DNA from 2 places in the Bacillus haynesii genome. Region 2 is predicted to be linked to the other one. Evidence: a T-box and tRNA genes for the amino acid it is inferred to sense, from the RefSeq annotation. Region 2 holds a T-box; the other holds one or more tRNA genes.
The links. The T-box of region 2 lies ahead of H2R00_RS00625 (valine--tRNA ligase). A T-box ahead of a tRNA ligase gene usually reads a tRNA of that ligase, here a tRNA-Val.
Positions count from the first base shown of each region.

Region 1: it encodes a tRNA-Val, which carries the amino acid that the T-box ahead of H2R00_RS00625 (valine--tRNA ligase) is inferred to sense. The anticodon was not compared.

Region 1 is NZ_CP059494.1:1,712,821-1,724,972, forward strand. Features, by position in the region: gene H2R00_RS08485 (VOC family protein) at 2-379, opposite strand; gene H2R00_RS08490 (DMT family transporter) at 427-1,299, opposite strand; gene H2R00_RS08495 (LysR family transcriptional regulator) at 1,391-2,278, shown strand; gene cysI (assimilatory sulfite reductase (NADPH) hemoprotein subunit) at 2,336-4,054, opposite strand; gene H2R00_RS08505 (assimilatory sulfite reductase (NADPH) flavoprotein subunit) at 4,082-5,911, opposite strand; gene H2R00_RS08510 (LysR family transcriptional regulator) at 6,231-7,121, shown strand; gene H2R00_RS08515 (hypothetical protein) at 7,257-7,616, shown strand; gene H2R00_RS08520 (maltose acetyltransferase domain-containing protein) at 7,703-8,281, opposite strand; tRNA gene H2R00_RS08525 (tRNA-Val) at 8,680-8,752, shown strand; gene H2R00_RS21215 (hypothetical protein) at 8,993-9,043, shown strand; gene abnA (arabinan endo-1,5-alpha-L-arabinosidase AbnA) at 9,693-10,643, shown strand; gene H2R00_RS08535 (hypothetical protein) at 10,640-10,915, opposite strand; gene H2R00_RS08540 (SMI1/KNR4 family protein) at 10,875-11,309, opposite strand; gene H2R00_RS08545 (serine hydrolase) at 11,490-12,152, opposite strand, start outside.
Region 2 is NZ_CP059494.1:128,410-140,561, forward strand. Features, by position in the region: gene H2R00_RS00595 (uroporphyrinogen-III synthase) at 1-348, shown strand, start outside; gene hemB (porphobilinogen synthase) at 352-1,326, shown strand; gene hemL (glutamate-1-semialdehyde 2,1-aminomutase) at 1,353-2,648, shown strand; gene H2R00_RS00610 (LysM peptidoglycan-binding domain-containing protein) at 2,797-4,335, shown strand; gene ysxE (spore coat protein YsxE) at 4,363-5,385, shown strand; gene H2R00_RS00620 (YszA family small membrane protein) at 5,404-5,595, opposite strand; T-box leader at 5,763-5,993, shown strand; gene H2R00_RS00625 (valine--tRNA ligase) at 6,053-8,695, shown strand; gene H2R00_RS00630 (bifunctional folylpolyglutamate synthase/dihydrofolate synthase) at 8,777-10,075, shown strand; gene H2R00_RS00635 (prepilin peptidase) at 10,226-10,975, shown strand; gene H2R00_RS00640 (SPOR domain-containing protein) at 11,180-12,152, shown strand, end outside.

The sequences.
Region 1 (12,152 bases), 1.6 Mb from region 2:
GTCAAACGGTCAGCTCAACGATGTTGCCGTCAGGATCCAGAATGACGCTTTCATAATACCCGTCTCCCGTGACGCGCGGCTTTCCGGCAACTTGGTATCCTTCCTTTTCAAAATGGCTCGTCATCTCGTCAACCTCTTGCCGCGATCCTAAGGAAAACGCCATATGTGCATAGCCGCAAGCGTTTTCCTCTCCTTTTGCAAGATCGGGGCGTCTCATCAGCTCAAGCCGTGTTCCCGATTCAAATTGAATGAAATATGATTCGAAATGCTTTTTCGGGTTGACGTATTTTTCATTCGCCTTTCCGTGAAAAAACCGGGTATAGAAATCTTTCATTTCCTCTAAATTGTTCGTCCATATGGCGATGTGTTCGATTTTCATCAATCTCCCTCCCATTTCATATTACCATATAGACCCTCTGCCTTTTTTTACACTTTTTTAAATTGATAAGTATTCATAAAAATCCCGATACAGATCATGAATGCGCCGATCAGGATGCTGAATGTGACCGGTTCATGCAACTGCAGCCAGCCGAATAAAAGGCCTAATACGGGGACAAACATTAAAGCCATCGATGCTTTTGACGCTTCGATTTGATTCAGTATCCAAAACCAAACGACGAACGTCAAAGCCGTAGAGAATAAACCGTTAAACAAAAGAGACAAGATCGCTTCATTTGACCAGTGAATCGGCCGGGACGGTTCCAGTATAAAAGAGAAGATCAATAACATCACCGCCCCTGTGAGAAGCTGCCATGCATTCATATGAATCATATCTGTATGTTTAAATTTCAGTTTGCTATAAACATTGGCGATGCCCCAGCTGAGCGCTGCGATTAAAACACAAAGTTCTCCAAATATGACGTTTTGATCAACATGCAGAATCCCTCCTCCTAATATAAACAAAAGACCGATCAAACCAGAAAACAAACCGAGCATTTTATACACATTGATTTTCTCGTTTAATTTAAAATGACTGATGACAGTAACAAAAATGGGCATGGTGTACACCAAAACAGACGTTTTTCCCGAATCGACAAACTGCATGCCGTAAGTTAACACCCCCATATAACCTAAACCCATCAATAAACTCATCACCAGATAATGCTTGATATTCTCCTTTCCTATTGAACGTTTCCTTCCTTTGAACAAGAGAATCACAAACAAAGGAACTGCTCCGATGAACAGCCGCAGTGCCGAAAATAAAACAGGGGGAATGTCAGTGATTGCGATTTTCATTGTCACCCAGGTATACCCCCAAATAAGTGTTACAGAGATGATTCCAAAAAGTACTTTAAACATAACCCGTCACCTTTCTTCTTTGTTTCATGTACAGCATATGCTATATTGACATATAACTGAAATACATTTTTATTATCGGGGGTATAACCAATTGGTTATGAATATGAACAGCCTTCACATCTTTGTGAAAGTCGCGGAGACACTAAATATGACAGAAGCCGCCAACGAACTGTATATTTCACAGCCGGCCGTGAGCAAAGCTATAAAAAGTATGGAAACGTCGCTCGGGGTCAAATTGTTGATTCGGGATAAACAAAACAAGATAAAGCTCACTGACGCGGGGAAGGAAATCGTCGTACTGGCCAGACAGATGATCGTGATTGAAAACAAAATATACCAGGTGGCCGATCAAGAAAATCATCTGCTCAGGGGGAAAGTTAAGGTTGGCTCGTTCCCTGCCGTCTCAGCGAATATTTTGCCGCAGGCTATCGCCTCCTTCAGATCAAAATATCCGCTCGTACAAATCGAGCTGATCGAGGGTACCTCTGATCAAATCAAGCAATGGGTTGAAACTCGCCTGGTTGATTTAGGAATCGTCGCCTCTCCATTTGACGGGTTCGAAAGTCAAGTATTGTTCCAAGACCGGATGGCGGCCGTCATTCCTGAGCAATATCATCACTTAAAAGACGCACCATTCATTGATCTGAAAAAACATCAAAATGAATTGATTTTTTGTAAAGGCGGGCACGAAATTGCCGTATCTCAAATCTTTCAAAAACACCGCCTCGAATTAAAAGAAAATCTGACTGTGCAAAACGCGGAAACATTGGTCAATATGGTCAATAACAACTTGGGGATCGGCTTGATTTCAAACTTTTCGCTTTCCTCCGTGTCCCATCAGTTAATCAAAAAAGACATCTCTCCTCAAATTATCCGCGAGGTCGGCCTGATTACACCTTCATTTGAAGAAGCAACACCTGCGGCTGCCGAGTTTATGAAAATGATCATCGAATCGGAAACGGCCCGGTCATTTTCGTAAACAGAAAAACGCCTCAGCACCAATCAAAGGGCTGAGGCATTTTTTTTAAAATGACCATCAATCATGGAAATTCGTTCCGTCCGTCGTTTCTTTAACAATTCCGGCGCGGATGACGAAATCTCCGAAATGTTCTCCTTCATTGCGTTCTTTCGCATAGCGCGGAAGAATGTCGCGAAGTTCTTTTAAAATTTCTTCTTCACCGATGTTTTCCCGGTACATTTTGCTCAGACGGCTGCCATCAAAAGCCGCGCCGAGGTACATGTTGTACTTTCCCGGAGCTTTTCCGATGAAGCCGATTTCGCCGAGCGCATGGCGGGCGCAGCCGTTCGGGCATCCTGTCATGCGGATCGTAATCTCTTCATTCTTCAAACCGTTTTCCACAACGATTTCATCAATTTTGTCAATCAGCTTCGGCAAATACCGTTCCGCTTCGGCCATCGCCAATCCGCACGTCGGCAGTGCGACGCATGCGATCGAGCTGCGGCGGAGCGCTGTATAATGCTTGCCGTCAGTCAAACCAAACTGTTCGATCAGCTCGCTGATCTTTTTCTTCTTTTGACTTGTGACATTTGCAATGATCAAGTTTTGGTTGGCTGTGAGGCGGATATCACCAGTATGAACTTTGGCTATTTCCCTTAAGCCGGTCATCAGCTTGTAATCATCATAATCAGTAACACGACCGCCCTCAATAAACATCGTAAAGTGCCATCTTCCTTTTACGCCCTTGACCCAGCCGTAGCGGTCGCCGTTATGCTCGAAATAATACGGTTTTGCTTCAGCGAGGCTCCAGCCGAGGCGGTTTTCCAGTTCGTTTTTGACCGTTTCCAAGCCGAGGCGGTCAATCGTGTACTTGAAGCGGGCATTTTTGCGAACCGAGCGGTTTCCGTAGTCACGCTGGATCGTAATCGTTTTTTCGGCGACATCGTATAACTGGTCAGGCTTGCAGAAGCCAATGACTTTGGCAAGCTGCGGATACGTTGCTTTGTCCCCGTGGGTCATGCCCATGCCGCCGCCGATCGCGACGTTGAAGCCGATGAGCTTGTCATCCTCCACAATCGCGATAAACCCGAGATCCTGTGAAAATACGTCGATATCATTTGACGGCGGAACGGCGATGCCGATTTTAAATTTCCGCGGCAGATACAGCGGTCCGTACATCGGTTCGACTTCTTCCGCATCAGGCGTACCGGCCACTTTTTCTTCATCAAGCCAGATTTCATGATATGCCCGTGTGCGCGGCAGGAGGTCATCACTCAGCTTTTTCGACCATTCATACACTTCTGCATGGATTTCTGATTGATACGGATTGGAAACGCACATGACGTTCCGGTTAACATCGCCGCATGCTGCAATGGTATCTAGCATGGCTGAATGGATCGACTGTATCGTTTTTTTCATATTCCATTTTAAAATGCCGTGCATTTGGAAGGTTTCCCGGGTTGTCAGCTTCAATGTGCCGTTTCCATATTTCCGGGCAAGCTCATCCATGACAAGCCACTGTTCAGGCGTTGCGACACCGCCCGGCATCCGGACGCGCAGCATGAACTGATACGCCGGCTCAAGCTTCTGCTTTTGACGCTCATTGCGGAGATCGCGGTCATCCTGCAAATAGCTGCCGTGATGCTTCATCAGACGGTTGTCGTCATCGGAAATTCCGGCTGAAAGCGGCTCGAGCATCGATTCCTTCAGGGTGCCGCGCAAATAGTTGCTTTCTTTCTTAATGCGTTCTACATCGCTCGGCGGTCCTTCAGGCGCTTTTAAAATTTCGTTCCCCATGTTGAAAAAGTCCCCTTTCAATCAAAATCAGTATACATCGCGCTGATAGCGTTTTTGCTTTTTCATTTCTGCCAGGTAGGCTTCAGCTTCCTCACGGCTTTTGCCGCCTTCTTTTTCGATAATTTCAAGCAATGCGTTCTGAACATCTTTGGCCATGTTGTTCTTGTCACCGCAAACGTAGAAAGCCGCTCCCTCTTCAAGCCACTCAAACAGTTCTTTGCTGTGCTCCAGCATGCGGTGCTGTACATATACTTTTTCTTCCGTATCCCGCGAGAACGCGACATCCATTTTTGTCAGCACGCCGTCACTCAGCCACTTTTGCCATTCTGTCTGATATAAGAAATCGGTGACGAAATACTGATCGCCGAAGAACATCCATGATTTACCCGGTGCTCCGGTTTCTTCGCGCTCCTGCATAAATGATCTAAACGGCGCAACGCCTGTGCCAGGACCGACCATGATAATCGGAGCCTCCGGATTCTCCGGCAGCTTAAAGTTTTTATTCGGCTGAATGAAAACAGGCAGCGTGTCGCCAGGCTGAAGGCGTTCGGCACATAAAACCGAGCAGACCCCTTTTCGGTCTCTGCCGTGCGTATTGTAGCGGACAGCACCGATCGTCAAATGCACTTCATCCGGATTTGCAGCGAAGCTCGATGCGATCGAATAAAGACGCGGCGGCATTTTTCGAAGAATCGAAACAAATTCCTGCGGAGCTGCTGCGATCGGACCGAAATCCCGAACAAAATCAATCAGGTCGCGGCCGGCGATATACGCTTTTAATTGATCCGCATTTTCCGAAGCGGCAAGCTCGCGCAGCTTTTCATTTTCAATGAGTTCTGCCGCCTGCTGAATGAATTTCTTTGTCAGCACCGTAATTTCAAAGTAAGAAGTCAACGCTTCTTTTAGTGAAAGGTTTTCCCCTTGATCAACAGTGATGGTAACATTCGGATCCCATTTCAGCTCGGCCAGCAGCATATCGACGAGTTCCGGGTCATTTTCCGGAAAGATGCCGAGCGCATCACCAGGTTCATAAGTCAAGCCTGAGCCTTCGAGCGATAATTCAAGATGGCGCGTTTCTTTATTTGAGCCGCGGCCGTTTAAATTCAAATTTTCCAGCACTTCCGCTCTGAACGGATTTTTTCTCGAATATACCGTTTCTCCTCCTGTGGCTTGCGGAGATGCCGGTTGAGCAGGTGCGGCGCTTGTGCCCTGTTCCTGTCCTTCGTTTAAGCTTGAGATGACACCGTCAAGCCATGTTGCAGCCGGCTCATCATAATCGAGATCGCAATCGACGCGCGGATGGAGCCTTGTGCCCCCAAGCTCACCAAGCCGCTGATCGAACTCTTTTCCGGTCTGGCAAAAAAACTCATACGATGTGTCGCCAAGAGCGAGCACAGAATAACGGAGATCATCGAGCTTCGGAGCCCGTCTGCCATGGAGAAATTCATGGAATGACAGCGCGTTGTCCGGCGGATCCCCTTCACCGTGGGTGCTGACGACGATCAGGAGGTTTTTTAGTTTCTTCAATTGATTCGGTTTAAAATCGCTCATTGCAGAGACGGTGACTTGAAATCCCCGTTCTGTAAGTGTCTTAGCCGCGTTTTCGGCAAGTCCCTGTGCATTTCCTGTCTGCGATCCGAATAAAATGGTCACTTCTTTGGAAACAGGCTGGGCCGGGCTTGCAGCCGGAACTTCCGCCGGCAATGTTTCAAGCGCCGCCGCGGCATCGGCGGTTTGCACAGCCGCCAGATAACCGCTCAGCCAGGCTTTTTGTGATGCCGTCAAAGTTGGCAGAAGGCGGTTGAGGAGCTCTGCCTGCTCCTGATTAAAAGGACTGTTCATTACCTGAAGTTGCAACGATATCCACCTCACTAAGGAATAAAAAAATCATGACTTGTTTTGAAACGGAAAAGGATTACACTCATCATATATCCACTATTCCTATAAATCAAATCGGTTTTATTGACGCAAAACATCTGTCGATCACGGCTTTTGCTGCTAAGAAATATTGTAAGCGCTCACTCATCACGTCCCCTTTGCCGCTCGGCGTCAGCCTGCTTCAAACCAAACATTCCTAAAAAAGATTCTAATTTAAAGTTTACTGGAATACTCAACATTAGTAAAATATATATTAATTATCACAGCTATTAAGATTTTTAATAAAGGAGAGATTCGTGTGCATTATGATGCGCTGAAGACATTCGTTACCCTTGCAGAAGTCAAAAATTTCACGAAAACGGCCGAGCTTCTTCTTATGTCGCAGCCGAGCGTGAGCATGCACATTAAAAATCTTGAAAAAGAATTCCAGACGAAATTATTTGAACGCTCTCCGAAATATTTAAAAATCACGCCAACCGGTGAAATTTTATACGACCGCGCCAAACAAATGATCACCATCTATGAACAAACGCGTCAAGACATTCTCGATCACCACAACTCGATCAAAGGCGAGCTGAAAATCGGCGCAAGCTTCACAATCGGCGAATATATTTTGCCATCGCTCTTGTTCGACCTTCAAAAAGAATATCCTGAGCTCGAACTCAAGGCCGTCATTGGAAATACGGAAGAAATCGTGCAATCCGTCCGCCTGTACAAAGTGGACATCGGCTTGATCGAAGGACAGACAAATGAAAAAGAGCTTTCTGTACACGCCTTTATGCAGGACGAATTGTTTATCACTGCTTCAAGCGATCATCCGCTTGCGGCCAAACAGGACGTGACAATGGCCGATCTGCAAAATCAAACGTGGGTAACGCGCGAAGTTGGCTCAGGCACACGCGAATACTTAAACCATGTCATCCGTTCAAACGGTTTAAAAGTGAAGTCGTTTCTGACGATCAGCAGCAACCAGGGGATCAAAGAAACGCTCATGACGGGCATCGGGCTGTCTCTCCTGTCTGAAAGCGTCATTGAAAGAGACGTACAGCACGGAAACCTTTCCGTGATCCGGCTGAAAAATCAAACCTTTAACAGGACGCTTTCCTATATATATTCACCCGTCATGCAGGACAAGAAAAATGTGAAAACCTTCATTAACGCTTTGAACAAAAGAACAGCTTCGGGATGATGATCCGTTCTTCCTGCCGCTTCACGAATTGTTTGTTTTCGTTTGTCCAATGTGTGAATCATCATTGGAACCGATTGACTAGCGGTCGGTAATACCATATCCTGGAATCATCACATAGGAAAAGAGATGATGGTTATGAAGTGGTTAGGTAAAAGTTTAGTTGCTTCATCATTACTGGCGGGTATGCTTGCTGTTTCAGGAAGTCCCATGCATGTACAAGCCCAGGAACTCTCTAAAACTGAAAATCTCTCTTCTCACGCATCTGCACAAGGAATCATCGCCCCTCAGGCGATCGTCATCAACAGGCCGATGAAAGTCGGACAGGAAGATCAATACGTCGGCATTTCGAACGTTTCCTACAGCGGCAGCGCCATTACCGTCAGAATCACTTCGGACCGCGTGTACGTAAAAGCCGTCAGCCCAGGCAAAGCGACATTTTCTTATCTCAATTCATTGGGACAGCTGGTCATCAACAATATTACGGTCACCCGATAGCACCTTATCCGCGGGAGGAAACTGCTTCCGCGGATGTTTGATCAGCTCTGACTTTCACCGTGACTATTCCAAAATAAAAACACCAATCACATAGAATTGGTGTTTTTGCCGTCAACGTATTTAAGTATTTTCGCCGGATTGCCGCCGACGATGGCATTGTCCGGGACATCTTTTGTCACGACGGCTCCGGAAGCTATCACTGCATTGTCGCCGACCTTGACGCCGGGATTGATGACCGCACTGCCGCCAATCCAAACGTTCCGGCCGATGATGACAGGTATTCCGTACTCCGCACCGCTTATCCTTTCGGACGGATCGAGCGGATGGGACGCCGTATAAATATGGACACCCGGTCCGAGCATACAATGATCGCCTATCCGGATTTCGCATACATCGAGGAAAACACAGTCAAAATTGGCGAAGAAATTTTCCCCGACATGTATGTTAAAGCCGTAATCACAGCGAAACGACGGTTCGATGTGGATCGTTTCCCCTGTTGATCCAAACAGCTCTTTGATTAGCTTGGTCCTTTTATTGTCGTCGATTTCGTTCGAATGGTTGAATTCATTCGTCATTTTGCGCGCCTTGAGTCTGTCATGGCACAGCACCGGATCAGAAGCATGATAAAGCTCTCCGTCCAGCATTTTTTGCTTTTCTGTTTTCATTGGTTTGATCTCCTTGACAGGTATCTTATATTCGCTTTCTGTTCTACAGCAACTGCAAGACTAAACCGCACACTTTTACGATAAAACAAATATTGATGAGCAGCAAAAGCAAAATAACAGCGCTCCTCTTCTCATGTTTGATTTCATAAACGAATTTCCAAATGAAAAAAACGGCTAAAACTACAATTAAAGTACTATCAATGCTTTTAAGTATCAGATCCATTCAATCCCCGCTCCCGTTTGATGTCTATATAAGCCGATTTTTTCATAACGCGCGGGAGTCTGCAAGCCTCTTTCTCAGTTCTCTCAAAAAAAATTAAAAAAACAGTTGACGAACCCATCTAATCTGCATATAATAGAACTTGTCAGCAAAACAAATACCCAGTGTTACATATCATGATTCCGTAGCTCAGCTGGGAGAGCGCTACCTTGACAGGGTAGAGGTCGCTGGTTCGAGCCCAGTCGGAATCATACCGAATCGAAACAGCAGGAAAAACGTTGATTTCCAACGGATTTCCTGCTGTTTTTGCGTTTGATTTTTTCAATTCCCACCTCTAAAAACTCTGTCTTCATTCAACAAAAAACAGCCGCTGATTGAAAGTGTTATGGTAAAATATTCTTTGTACAAAGTTCGGGCTCACTCAAGGGAAGCTGGCTCATCCCCTATGAAAGGGGGTGATGCTTATGACGACATTCGAAACAATCTCGTTAATGATTGCTTTTGGCATGTTAATTGCCGTGTTGTCGAAGAAAGAAAAATAGACTTCCCTTGAGCCCTGGTAAAGTTCATAGGGAAAGTCTATTTTAAAATGACTGAGCCAAGCCCTTGTTGGGCCGATTTGTACACGCGACTCGACTGTTGACGCAGTCGGGTCTTTTTTATTTTATGCATTTCTTAAAGAAAAAATACACCTGAACGTTTGACCCGTGCGTTGGAGACGCACCTGTGGTCTTTTTGTGATGCATTTAATTTTGACAGTCTATCTTCAAATTCATATTACCAATTTCAAACCACTAAATCAACTAAAAGTGTCATTCACCTTCCGGGGCAAATGAAGATATTCGAGGGCAAACCGTGCTCTCCTCCAACGCTTTTTATAATCCACATTATTTTCTCCAGAACATCTCAAAGGTTTTATAATTCATCCAATCTAAAAATATTCCAAGATGAGTCAAAATAATTACATCACCCCTTTAAGATTCAGACAACGAAATGACTTTTGGGTGATTGTTTTTTTAATATGGGTATCTTCTGAGTTTTATGCTTTATTTCAGGACTAAAAAACAAGTCCTTTGTCTGATTGAGAGAGGCCGAACCCCTGCTAAAATAAAGTGCGTGTTGTTGGGAAATATTTCTCTAAAAAGGAGGGCCGATTGTTAAAGGACATCGAAATTTGAAAGGAGAACAACTGTGGCTAAATCTATCATTTCTGGTTTTATTTTATTTTTTCTGCTTATTTTCTCGGCAGCTGAACCAACATCTGCGGCTTTTTGGGATACAAAAGGAGACAACGTTATTCATGATCCTTCCATGATTAAAGAAGGAAATACATGGTATACATTCGGTACTGGTATCGGCAATGGAATCCGCGTCATCAAATCGACAGACGGAAAAACGTGGAGCGCAGCGCCAAGTATATTTCCAACTCCATTATCATGGTGGAAAAAGTACGTGCCACACCATGAAAAAAACCAATGGGCGCCTGATATCAGCTATTATAATGGTCGCTATTGGCTTTATTATGCGGTATCCGCGTTCGGCTCCAATACTTCGGCGATCGGACTCGCTTCAACAGACCGAATCTCTTCCGGAAATTGGCGCGACGACGGACTTGTCACCCGGACGACGACCTCGAACAATTATAATGCGATCGACCCTGAAATGATCGTTGATAAAGAAGGAAATCCGTGGCTGTCCTTCGGCTCGTTTTGGAGCGGCATCAAGCTGACAAAGCTTGATAAAAAAACGATGAAACCTACAGGGAAGGTTTATTCCATCGCATCAAGACCGAGCCATGGCGGAGCGGTTGAAGCGCCGTCTATCACATATAAAAACGGCTACTATTATTTATTCGTTTCGTTCGATAAATGCTGTCAAGGTGTGAACAGCACGTATAAGATCGCTTACGGCCGCTCAACCAAAATTACGGGACCTTACTATGACAAAAGCGGCAAGAAAATGACGGAAGGCGGAGGCACAATCCTCGATTCCGGAAACGACCAATGGAAGGGCCCAGGCGGCGCAGATATCGTGAACGGCAACATCATCGTCAGACATGGTTATGATGCGCTTGACAACGGGGCGCCTAAGCTGCTGATCAATGATTTAAACTGGGATTCCAAAGGCTGGCCGAAGTATTAGTTTTTAAACCAAGCAGATGTTTTCTGCTTGGTTTTTACTGTTATTTTAGCAGTTCCAGCTGTATAAACACTCCATCCCAAAATGATCATGCCACTGTATTCATCATCCAGGGCTCGTTCAACAGATCCTACATCTGCGTATAACAAAACGGATTTTAAAAGTGCCCCATTTTCCTTTTTGGAAGAAAGTCTTGAAAGGCAATAGCCAATCAAGGTCAAATCAAAAAAATATTTAATCTGCCATATCTTCAAAGTATCGATTATTTTGATCAACTTTTTTAATAAATTCCTCTAGAGAGTCAGCTATTTTTTTATCCAAAAAGAATACTGGAGACTTATCCGTATCATTTAAATCAAGCGTTAAATATACACCTTCATTTACCTCATAAAAAACAAGCTTGTCTTCATCTTCATATATATCATCTAAATCAGGGTCAAATTCGTAAATATCTTCCCTTAAAGTGATATCTGCGATAGTAGCGGGATCTAAAAGTCTGTTTATTGCATTATTATTCCCATTTATAAACCCGTACCCAATCTCTAAATAAAATTCTCTGAGCTCTTTAGGAAATAGAAAACCAAGTCTATCTTCCGCTTTTATTAGATCGTTTTCTTTTAGCTCATAAAACTCATGATGACTATTTTTTATAAAATTAAATTTGTTCAGCCTCATTAACCTCCTTAGACATCCTTTTAGATGGTGCACCTTTACTATGAATATTCGCTTGATGTTTCATCAGGAAATTCAGCCGGGCAGATATCCCCAAATTACATAATCAACCTTCCAACGATAAATTTCCTCCTGACAGACAACAGAGCCAGGCCGCCAAACTCTCAATCAAAACGGTCATAGCTTGCTGTTTGATTCCACTGTCCGCACCGCTTCTTCCTCTGCGCCATTTTGATATATAATCAAGCGGGTTACCATACCATTCTCCAAAATAAATTCCACTTCAACAGACAATGACCTGAGGAAAAAGCGCGTTTCCGAGGCTGGAAATAATTCAAAACGGATCTGTCCGGTGATTTGCATATAAATCCGGTCCTTATCAACTGTCACATCAGCGGCGGTGCCATCCTGAAGTGAATAACTTCCGACATATCTTTTGTAAATGGCCGGATCGATCTCTTTTTTCTTTTTATCGGCAGGGCGATCAGGGATTTTGTAGGCCTTGTCAAACAGGATATTTTCAACGGCTTCAAAGATGGCCTGTTCATATTCATCATCCTGTTCCACATTGCTCAAATAAATGAAGGTTTTTCGTTGATCGATATATCGGATCATTACGGTTGAATAGCCTGGCCAGCCGCCGCTGTGACCGACAATTCTCCCTGTTTCAGGACTATCCCGAAGCACCCATCCACACCCGTAATCTATAGACTCTCCGTTTTTCAGAGACGCGGGAGAAAAAGCAAGCTCTTTTGAGACTTGATTGATCAAACAATCTGTATATAAGGCTTGATCAAACAAATATAAGTCATGAATGGTTGAGTTTACGGTTCCGTCCCC
Region 2 (12,152 bases):
GACGTCATCAAGAAAACCCTCTCTCCCCTCGGAATTCAAGTTTCAGAATGGATTTTGTATGAAACCGTGCGTGATGAAAGCGGAATTCTGGAGCTGAAGGAAGCGGCAAAGCACTCGTCTTTTGATTTTGTGACGTTTACCAGTTCCTCGACGGTACATACATTCATGTCCATTCTGAAAGAGGAGAGCAGAACGTGGGCCGAAAAGAACCGTACGGCTTTTATTACGATCGGGCCTTTGACAAAGAAGGCGCTGTCGGACTACGGAATTCCTTCCTATATGCCGGACGTCTATACAATCGACGGAATGCTGGGCGAAATGTGCCGCATTTCAAGAAAGGGAGAATGACAAATGGAAGCATCATTTCAAAGACACCGCCGCCTGCGGACGACAGCAGGTATGCGGAAATTGGTAAGGGAAACCGAGTTAAGAGCATCTGACTTTATTTATCCGATATTTGTTACCGAGGAAAAGAACGTCAAAAGCGAAGTTCCGTCCATGCCGGGCGTTTACCAGCTGTCTTTGGACCGGCTGAAAGAGGAGATGGAGGAAGTCACAAGCCTCGGCATTCAATCTGTGATCGTCTTCGGCGTGCCTGAGCACAAAGATGATGTGGGAAGCGGAGCCTATCACGACCACGGCATCGTTCAAAAAGCGATTGCACAAATTAAACAGGACTTTCCTGAGCTTGTCGTTATCGCAGATACATGTCTATGCGAGTACACGGACCACGGTCACTGCGGCCTGGTTGAAAACGGTGAAATTTTAAATGACGAATCCCTCGTTCTTTTGGCAAAAACCGCTGTCAGCCAAGCTCGTGCAGGCGCTGACATTATTGCGCCGTCAAACATGATGGACGGTTTCGTTGCCGCCATAAGGGAGGCCCTTGATCAGGAAGGATTTACACATGTGCCGATCATGTCGTACGCTGTAAAATATGCGAGCGCGTTTTACGGCCCGTTCCGCGATGCTGCGGGAAGCAGTCCGCAGTTCGGGGACCGCAAGACGTACCAAATGGATTATGCCAACCGCAGGGAGGCTCTCCGGGAGGCAAAATCCGATGTGGAAGAAGGCGCCGATTTCCTGATCGTCAAGCCGACGCTTTCATATCTTGATATCGTCAGAGAAGTGAAAAACGAATTTAACCTGCCTGTTGTCGGATACAATGTGAGCGGGGAGTATGCAATGGTCAAAGCCGCCGCCCAAAACGGCTGGATTGAAGAAAAAGCTCTTGTTCTCGAAATGCTGACAAGCATGAAGCGGGCGGGTGCCGATTTGATCATTACGTACTTTGCAAAAGACGCGGCAAAATGGATTTCGGAATAAGAATTTGAACTGGGGGGTTTTAGAGGATGCGGAGCTATGAGAAGTCTAAAGCGGCATTCGAAGAGGCGCAACGAGTCATGCCGGGCGGGGTGAACAGCCCGGTCAGAGCCTTTAAATCAGTGAACATGGACCCGATTTTTATGGAGCGGGGAAAAGGATCAAAGATCTATGATATTGACGGAAACGAGTACATCGATTATGTCTTGTCATGGGGACCGCTTATTTTAGGACACAGCAATGAAAAAGTGGTGAAAGAGATTCAAAAAACGGCAGAATACGGGACAAGCTTCGGTGCGCCGACAGAACTGGAAACCGAGCTTGCCGAGCTTGTCATCGACCGCGTTCCTTCCATGGAAATCGTCCGGATGGTGAGCTCCGGCACGGAGGCGACGATGAGCGCCCTGCGGCTGGCGCGCGGATACACAGGCCGAAACAAAATCGTGAAATTTGAAGGCTGCTACCATGGACACGGTGATTCCCTGCTGATTAAAGCGGGCTCGGGAGTAGCGACGCTCGGCCTCCCTGACAGCCCCGGAGTTCCGGAAAGCATTGCAAAAAACACGATTACCGTTCCTTACAATGATCTGGAAAGCATGAAGTTTGTCTTTCAAGAATTCGGAGACGACATTGCCGGCGTCATCGTTGAACCTGTTGCGGGCAATATGGGTGTCGTACCGCCGGTTAAAGGGTTCCTCGAAGGGCTTCGTGAGCTGACTGAGACGCATGGCGCTCTGCTGATTTTTGATGAAGTAATGACAGGGTTCAGGGTGGATTACAACTGTGCGCAAGGCTATTTCGGAGTGACACCTGATTTGACGTGCCTCGGAAAAGTGATCGGCGGCGGTCTTCCTGTCGGCGCTTATGGAGGAAAGGCGGAAATCATGGAGAAAATCGCGCCGAGCGGTCCGATCTATCAGGCCGGCACGCTGTCCGGAAACCCGCTTGCCATGACAGCCGGACTCGAAACATTGAAACAGCTGACTCCTGAATCGTACCGGGAGTTCTCCCGCAAAGCAGACCGCTTGGAAAAAGGGATTTCTGAAGCTGCAGAGAAAAATGGCATTCCGTGTACATTTAACCGAGCGGGGTCTATGATCGGCTTTTTCTTCACAAATGAACCGGTCATTAATTATGATACAGCGAAACAGTCTGACCTCGGACTGTTTGCCGAATATTATAAAGGAATGGCCGATGAAGGCGTGTTCCTGCCGCCTTCACAGTTTGAAGGGCTGTTCTTGTCAACCGCTCATACGGATGACGACATTGAGCATACGATTAAAGCTGCTGAACGCGTATTCGAAAGAATCAGCCGCTCCAGATAAAGAAAAGGGCTGCCGGACATTGCCGGCGGCTCTTTTTTGCATGGTGCCGGAAATGGCTGCTGATTTTTCTGTTCATATTCTGCCTGCTTTTCTCATACATCTTTACTGACATCTAATTTTAAAAATTAGGTGAAGGGAGGATATCAGTTTGCCGCAAAACAATCGTTTGCAATTTTCTGTAGAAGAGTCAATCTGTTTTCAAAAAGGACAGGAAGTATCCGAATTATTATCGATTTCATTGGATCCTGACATTACCGTTCAGGAAGTAAATGATTATGTATCCATACGAGGGTCATTAGAGCTGACAGGCGAATACAACATAGATCAAACCCGGGAGTATGCAGAGCTGCCTGCGACAAGCCGATTTGTGGAAGATGTAAAGCTGAAAGGGGACGGCAGCGCAGAGCTGACGCATTGTTTCCCAGTGGATATTACCATCCCGAAAGACAAGGTCAATCATTTAAACGACGTATTTGTTTTTATTGATGCTTTCGATTATCAGCTGACAGATGCGAGGATGCTGACGATTCAAGCTGATTTGGCGATTGAAGGCCTCTTGAATGTGAGCGGTGAAGCGGGTAAAGAAGAACCGCGTACTATGCCTGCGGCCGTCCAGCCGGAAGAGGAGTTCGAGCCTGCCTTCAGATCAGAACAGGATGAAGAGAAGGAATTTTTAATCCAGCTTGACAGAGCTTATGAAGAGCAGGACGAAGAACAGCCGTATGAAGAGGCAGAAGAAAATGATACCGATGAGGAAACGGTACCGATTTACCAGTCGTTTCTCGGAGACGACACAGAGGAAGCGAAGCCGTTTTTTACAGCGTCTTTGTCGGCGGCAGAACGTACGAAACGCGAAACGGAAAGTCAAAAAGAAGCCGCTCTTGAACAGCCGAAAGAAGAAGAATATGAGCTGAAAAGAGAAGAAGCGAGAGAAGAAGAATATGAGCTGAAAAGGGAAGAAGCGAAAGAAGAAGAATATGAGCTGAAAAGGGAAGAAGCGAAAGAAGAAGAATATGAGCTGAAAAGAGAAAAAGCGAAAGAAGAAGAATATGAGCTGAAAAGAGAAGAAGCGAAAGAAGAAGAATATGAGCTGAAAAGAGAAGAAGCGAAAGAAGAGGAATATGAGCTGAAAAGAGAAGAAGCGAAAGAAGAAGAATATGAGCTGAAAAGGGAAGCGGAAGAAGAGCCGGAGCCGCTCCAAAGGACTTATCAACCTCATGAGAAACCGAAAGAAACCCCGTTCTACGGTGTTCCGCCTCTTCTGGAGGAAGATCAGAATGACAGGGAGCCTGAGGCGTTTGAGGTTGAAGTGACACAGGAAAAAGAAGCGATTGATGAAGAAGAGGAAGCCGGGCATACGATTGAAATCCCGGAATATTCGTTTCATGAGCAGACGGAGCCCGAAGAAGAAAGAGATGAAATGCCGGCAGCGGATGAACAGGAAGTGTCAGCGAAGGAGAACGACAATGCTCTCTATTTGACAAAGCTGTTTACAAAGCAGGGAGAGGAGGAGTTTACTCGAATGAGGATGTGCATCGTTCAGCAAAATGATACCATTGATCTTCTGTGCGAGCGCTATGATATTAACGTCCAGCAGCTCATCCGGATGAATTCCCTTTCCCTTGACGAGGAATTAAAAGAGGGACAGATCCTTTATATACCGGATTATCAAAACAGCCATGCCTAATGTATTGATAAAAATGTGGTGAAGCCGATGGAAGGCATCCAGTCTGTTTTAAATGAATACGGTCTTACGCCTGAATATATGGAATCGGTCAGTCCAAAGGTATGGAAAGTGTACACGGATCACGGTGTATTCGCCCTGAAAAAATTGGCGGCTTCAAGAAATGTCCGCTTCACGGAACAGATGATCATGCTGGAGGAAAAAGGCTACAGGCAGTTCGTTCCCGTCTATCGAAACCGCACGGGTGGATTTTTAACGCAAGCCGGAGAAGACGTCTGCTATCTCATGCCCTGGCTTACTCTTGAAAGAGAGGAGGAGCGGGATCAAAAACACGAATATATGTTTAAAGAAATCGCTCTTCTTCACCAGCGGACGGAAAAAGACCTCGGTGTGAAGCGGGAAGAGATACTCGGGCACTATGAACGGACAAAACGGAAATGGGAACAACAAAAACAGAAATATGAAGAATTCGTCAGCAGAGCGGAAAACGAATGGTATATGTCTCCGTTCCAGCTTCAGGCAGCCATGTATTTCAAAGAGACGATATCTGCTGCCGACTTTGCGCTCGCCCGCCTTGAAGATTGGCATGAAACCATGAAAGACAAAGAGTCTTCAAGAATGGTGTTAAACCACGGGCAGCTGTCCGTCCGGCATTTTCTCTATAACGATACCGGAACGGGTTACTTTACGAACTTTGAGAAAGCGGGACACGCGCCGCCTGCGAATGATCTCATCGTATTTTTTACAAGAATGTTTAAGACGAATCCCGTCATGTGCACGGAATGTGTAAACTGGTTTTATACGTATCACAATGTCTATCCTTTGCGGGAGGAAGAAATCAACTTATTCCTCAGCTATATGGCTTACCCCGGGCCTGTATTCGGCGTGCTGAACCGCTACGATCGGGAGAAGAGGCTCGGGGAAAAAGAAGCCTGTACAAGGCTTTTGAAAGCGTACTGGCAAATGAAAAACGCTGAACCGCTTGTGATGAGCATTCACGAGACGGAAGAAAACAGAAAACTGCAGGAAGAAACAGAGTCCCCATCATCATGATGCGGACTTTTTTCGTGCTTATATCCAGTCAAGGTGAAAGGCGCACGCAAGGAATATGAGAATGCCCAAAAGGAGGACATCAAATGTGGTAGGAAAGATGATCGTGCGGATACCCTGGAAGATCGTGATCGGGAGGACGACTTGAACAGCAACAAGTCTGACTTGCTTCAGCCACGGCTGGAATGAATGTGTGTTGAATTTTTTTCGCATCTTATGCCTCCTCTCCTTTTCGTTACAGCATCATATGAGGAAAAGGAGCTTGTGTGCATGGCCCAGTCTCGTATAAAACAAGAGAAAAACGGAAAAGATGATTGACGAAAATGAAAAAGATTTAGTAATATAAGAAAAAGAAAAAGTACGTGCTGAAAAGTCAATGATCACCCGCTTTGAATGGGAAGAGTACAAAAACAGACGCTTGCAGAGAGGGAAGCCGGTTCGCTGAAAGGCTCCCAGTCAGTCTTTTTTGGAAGGTCGCCCAGGAGCGTAATTTCTCGAAAGAAAAGTAGAGAAATTCGGGAAAGTCCCGTTATCCCATTTAAGTGCGTGAATGCGTTTTTCGCATTCATGAAAAAAGGTGGTACCGCGAGAGAGTTCTCTTCGTCCTTTTAACAGGATCAAGAGGGCTTTTTTTATTGTTCAGCCGTTTAATACTGTTGGAGGTTTGAAAATGGATAATCAAGAACTGACGATGCCGACAAAATACGATCCGTCTGCAGTTGAAAAAGACAGATACGACTATTGGGTGAACGGCAAATTTTTCGAAGCGAAAAACGATCCTGAAAAAGAACCGTATACCGTTGTCATTCCCCCGCCGAATGTGACGGGTAAGCTGCATTTGGGGCATGCTTGGGATTCCACCTTGCAGGATATCGTGACAAGAATGAAACGGATGCAGGGCTATGACGTGCTCTGGCTGCCGGGTATGGATCACGCCGGTATTGCAACTCAGGCAAAAGTAGAAGCGAAGCTTCGTGAAGAAGGAAAAACACGCTATGATCTCGGACGCGAAAAATTCCTCGAAGAAACATGGAAATGGAAAGAGGAATATGCCGATTTTATTCGAAGCCAATGGGCAAAACTCGGCCTCGGCCTCGACTATTCAAGGGAGCGGTTCACCCTTGATGAAGGGCTTTCTAAAGCGGTGCGCGAAGTATTTGTAAAGCTTTATGAAAAAGGGCTGATTTACCGCGGAGAATATATCATTAACTGGGATCCGGCCACTAAAACGGCTCTGTCTGACATCGAAGTCATCTATAAAGACGTACAAGGTGCGTTTTATCATATGCGCTATCCGCTGAAAGACGGTTCAGGCTCGATTGAAATTGCGACGACCCGTCCGGAAACGATGCTCGGCGATACAGCGGTTGCGGTACATCCGGAAGACGAGCGGTACAAACACCTAATCGGAAAAACGGTCATTCTGCCGATCACGGGAAGAGAAATTCCGATTGTCGGAGACGACTACGTCGATATGGAATTCGGTTCAGGCGCCGTTAAAATTACGCCTGCCCATGATCCGAACGACTTTGAAATCGGAAACCGCCACAACCTTGAACGCATTCTTGTCATGAATGAAGACGGCACGATGAATGACAATGCGCTTCAATATAAAGGCATGGACCGTTTTGAATGCCGCAAGCAGATCGTGAAAGATCTTCAGGAAGAGGGCGTGCTGTTCAAGATTGAAGAACATACGCATTCGGTCGGCCACAGCGAACGCAGCGGAGCAGTCGTTGAGCCGTACTTGTCAACGCAGTGGTTCGTGCAAATGCAGCCACTTGCCGATGCCGCCATCGAATTGCAAAAAAGCGAAGGAAAAGTCAACTTCGTCCCTGACCGTTTTGAAAAAACGTATCTGCACTGGATGGAAAATATCCGCGACTGGTGCATTTCCCGCCAGCTCTGGTGGGGCCACCGGATTCCGGCGTGGTACCATAAAGAAACGGGTGAAATCTATGTCGGCGTTGAAGCGCCGGAAGATGCTGAAAACTGGGAGCAGGACAAAGACGTTCTTGATACATGGTTCAGTTCCGCTCTTTGGCCGTTTTCAACGATGGGCTGGCCTGATATCGATGAGGAAGATTTCAAGCGCTACTATCCGACGAACGTCCTTGTCACAGGATACGATATTATTTTCTTCTGGGTATCCAGAATGATCTTCCAAGGTATTGAATTTACCGGAGAACGTCCGTTTAAAGATGTCTTGATTCACGGACTCATCCGCGACGATCAGGGCCGCAAAATGAGCAAATCGCTCGGAAACGGCGTCGATCCGATGGATGTGATCGACAAGTATGGAGCGGATTCACTGCGCTACTTCCTTGCGACAGGAAGCTCTCCGGGGCAGGATTTACGCTTCAGCTTTGAAAAAGTGGAGTCGACATGGAATTTTGCGAACAAGATTTGGAACGCATCAAGATTCGCCCTGATGAACATGGACGGCATGACATATGAAGAGCTTGATCTGTCAGGTGAAAAATCTGTTGCCGATAAGTGGATTTTAACAAGGTTGAATGAAACGATTGAAACCGTGACACAGCTGGCTGACAAGTACGAATTCGGCGAGGTTGGCCGCCATCTCTACAATTTTATCTGGGATGATTTCTGTGACTGGTACATCGAAATGGCGAAACTTCCGCTTTACGGTGAAGATGAAGCGGCGAAGAAGACAACCCGCTCCATTTTAGCGTATGTGCTGGATCAAACGATGCGCCTTCTGCATCCGTTTATGCCTTTCCTGACGGAGGAGATTTGGCAGCACCTTCCTCACGAAGGGGAATCCATTACAGTCGCCAAGTGGCCTGAAGCCGTCAAAGAATATACGGACACCGAGGCCGCGGCGGATATGAAGCTTCTCGTTGAAGTCATCCGCGCCGTGCGGAACATCCGCAGCGAAGTCAACACGCCGCTCAGCAAGCAGATTGAGCTTTATATTAAAACAAGCACGCCGGAAATCGCCGAACGGCTTGAAGAAAACCGTTCGTACGTGGAACGCTTTACGAATCCGAGCCTTCTTCAAATCGGAACGGATATCCAAGCGGTTGATAAAGCGATGACCGCTGTTGTATCCGGCGCCGAGCTGATCTTGCCGCTCGAAGGTCTGATTAACATTGAGGAAGAAATCAGCCGCCTTCAAAAAGAACTCGATAAGCTGACGAAGGAAGTAGAACGGGTTCAGAAGAAATTAAGCAATGAAGGATTTATGAAAAAAGCACCTGCACATGTCATTGAAGAAGAGCGGGCGAAAGAAGCCGATTATACGGCAAAACGTGAAGCTGTAGAAAAAAGAATTGCCGAATTGAAAAACTAATAACACGAAAAAAGGAGGTGTTTTCCAGGTCGTTCACAGTCGCTGGAAAACACCTTCATCAATTGAAGGGAAGGAATGCGCTTGTTCAAAACGTTTGATGAAGCACTCAGCTGGATTAACGGAAGGCTTAAATTCGGCGTGAAGCCGGGTTTGGAACGAATGGAATGGCTGCTGAGAAAGCTCGGGCACCCCGAGAAAAAGCTCAATGCGGTTCATGTCGCCGGTACAAACGGAAAAGGTTCAACGATCGCTTTTCTCCGTTCGGTATTAAATGAAGCCGGTTATACAGCAGGCACCTTCACATCACCGTATATCATCACCTTTAACGAACGAATCAGCGTTGACGGCGTACCGATCTCAGACGAAGAATGGACGGCGCTCTTTAATGAGGTCGGGCCTCTCGTCTTTGAGCTTGAAAAAACCGAATTCGGAGCCGCCACCGAATTTGAAATTATTACGGCATGCGCATTTTTATATTTTGCTAAATACCGGAGCACCGATTTTGTTATTTTTGAAACGGGATTAGGTGGCCGTTTGGATTCGACAAACGTCGTGAAGCCGATGTTAACGGTCATTACTTCGATCGGCCATGACCATACGGCGATATTAGGCAGTACATTGAAAGAGATTGCCGCAGAAAAGGCGGGGATCATCAAACGCGGCGTACCTGTTATCACAGCCGTTCATCAGCATGAAGCAGCTGAGGTGATAAAGCAAAAGGCGATGGAGACAGAATCTGCTTTTATATCCCTTCACGAGGATTGCGAGCTGTACGGCGAGCGTTCACTGCCTGATGGTGAGCAGTTTTCGCTGAAAACACCGTTACATCATTATGAAAGAATTGAAACAAGCCTGATCGGCACCCATCAGCGCCAAAACGCGTCTTTAGCAATACTTGCGGCCGAATGGCTGACGGCCGAAAAACATGCGGCCATCGGCGAAGAAGAGCTGAAACGCGGCATTCGTAACGCGGGATGGCCAGGCCGGTTTGAGAAGGTATTGAACAGGCCTCTCGTTTATATTGACGGCGCTCATAACAAAGAAGGGGTGGAACGGCTGGCCGAGACGATCACGTCCCACTTCGACGGGCGGAATATTCACGTATGCTTCAGCGCTCTCAAAGATAAGCCGTACAGAGACATGATCCGCAAAATCGAGTCGTTCGCGTCATCGATTCACTTCACATCCTTTGATTTCCCGAGGGCGGAATCCGCTCAAAAGCTATTTGAGCAAAGTACCGCTGATCATAAAACATTTGATGAAGACATCGGCTCTGTTTTCCGCTATATCGAAGAACAAGCTGAAGATGAAAAAGCGGTGGTCGTTATTACCGGGTCGCTTTACTTTATTTCCGCCGTCAGGGCAGCTTTAACTGAATAAAACATAAAAATGCGCTTTTGGCCATCGGCTGACGGCGCATTTTTATGTTTTATGAAAAGCGGAGGCACTTCATATTTGCTAAAATAACAGCCTCAGGAAGCCGCTCTTTCCCATGAAGCGGTTAAATTTGATTCTGCGAGGCTGATAGTGATGTTCATCTTTTACCTTTTTACGGCAGGTTTGGTGCTCGGTTCCTTTTTTAATTCGGCCGGGCGCCGCATTCCTGAAAAGATATCATTGATTGCTCCGCGTTCTCTCTGCCGGGTCTGCAACAGGCAGCTGGGTTTCTCGGAACTAATACCGGTTTTGTCCTATTTGATGCAGCTGGGGAGATGCAAAGGGTGTCAAACCCCGGTATCGATCGTGTATCCGGCAGTTGAGCTTTCCGCCGCCAACCTGTTTGCGTTTGCCGGCATGCACATTGGGCATCAAGGGGAACTGGTGATTGTGCTTGCTCTTATTTCCCTGCTTTTGATCGTCTTTGTATCTGATGTGACACATATGGTCATTCCGGATGCTGTTCTTTGTTTTTTCCTGCTTGTCTTTGCCGTCGGCCGGTTCCTTGTTCCCCTCGAACAGTGGCATTCCGGTTTGAGCGGTGCGTTTGCCGGCGGTATGCTGCCTCTCTTGACGCTGCTTTTGACGAAAGGGGGAATCGGCTGGGGAGACGTAAAGCTGTTTGCGGTGATCGGCATGGCGCTCGGCAGCCACCTCCTCATTCTCGCTTTTTTCCTCTCGGCAGCCGCAGGAACGGTGCTAGGGCTTATTGCACTGCTGGCAGGCAAGCTGAAGAAAAATGAACCCATGCCGTTTGCTCCCGCAATTCTGATCGGGACGCTGACGAGCTGTTTCTATGGTGATCCAATGATCGAGTGGTACCTTCAAACGGCATGGTGGTGAAAAATTTGACGAAACCTTTTTGGGCAAGACGACAAAAGTCTTGTTCTTTTTTTTTGAGGCTGTGATAAAGTGTGGACAATAAGAGGGACAGCCTTTTGGAGAACTCCTCCTTCCTTTTGGCTTCCCTCTGCCGATCGTATAGAGAGCGGCCAACCTGCCGCCTAATCTCAATATAAAACAATAAACGGAAAGCGAGGGAAGCATATGAAAAAACGGAAAAGCAAGAAAAACTCAGCTAAAAAAGCGCCCCAGGAAGACCCGCTTAAAGTGATGATCAACGGCAGAGAAGAGACCATCTACGGAAATGAAAAAGAGTTTTCCAACAGAAATGAAGAAAAGAAGTTCACCTTTTCGAACTGGGAAGAAAAAAGAAAGGCAGAACGGGAAATATCGGCTTCAAAAGAGGACGGCACACCAGAAACAAGTGAATTTACATGGACGCCTCCAGATGAAGAAGAAACCGTGTATAAAGACGATCCTAAAGTGGTGGCGCCTTATCAAAAGAAAAACGAAGCCAAAAACAACCGAAAAACGAAAACGTCCCTTACGTATCCTGTGAAACGCTTTGCTGCGACCATTATCTTTGCTGTTTTGCTCGGTACGGGACTCGGGCTGTTTGCGCTGAATCTCGCAACCCATAAAGAAGGGGTGCCGGCTTCCGGCAGCCTGGGTGCGGATGCGGAAAACGGGCAGACGGTTAAAGCCGGTGACTCCGATGCTGATGAGAAAAAGAGCGGAGAAAAAAATAGCGGACAAGCGGGAGAATCTTTTAACAGCTTTGCCGTTCAGGCCGGCAAGTTTTCATCTAAAGAAGGAGCGGAGACGCTGGCCTCTCAAATCGCAGACAAGGGGTATGCCGCCGTTTCGATTGCCAAGGACGACGGATTTTATGTGATCGCCGGAATAACGGGGGAAAAGCAGATGACATCTGAGCTTGGCAAAATATTAATCGAAAACGATCTTGAGGCGTGGGGCGGAAAAGAGCTTCCGGTTGCACTCGAGCCCGGTTTGCTTGAGCCTTTTAAAGAAGCGGCTGAGCTGTCGGCCAAAGCGATTCTCGGCGCGGAGGTTACATCTCAAAACATAGCCGGTGTCAAAGCTGAACTTGACGGCGCCCAATCAAAAGGTGAGTCTGAAGAGATAAAGAAGAGCATACTGGAAGCCGTCAACCTGCTGG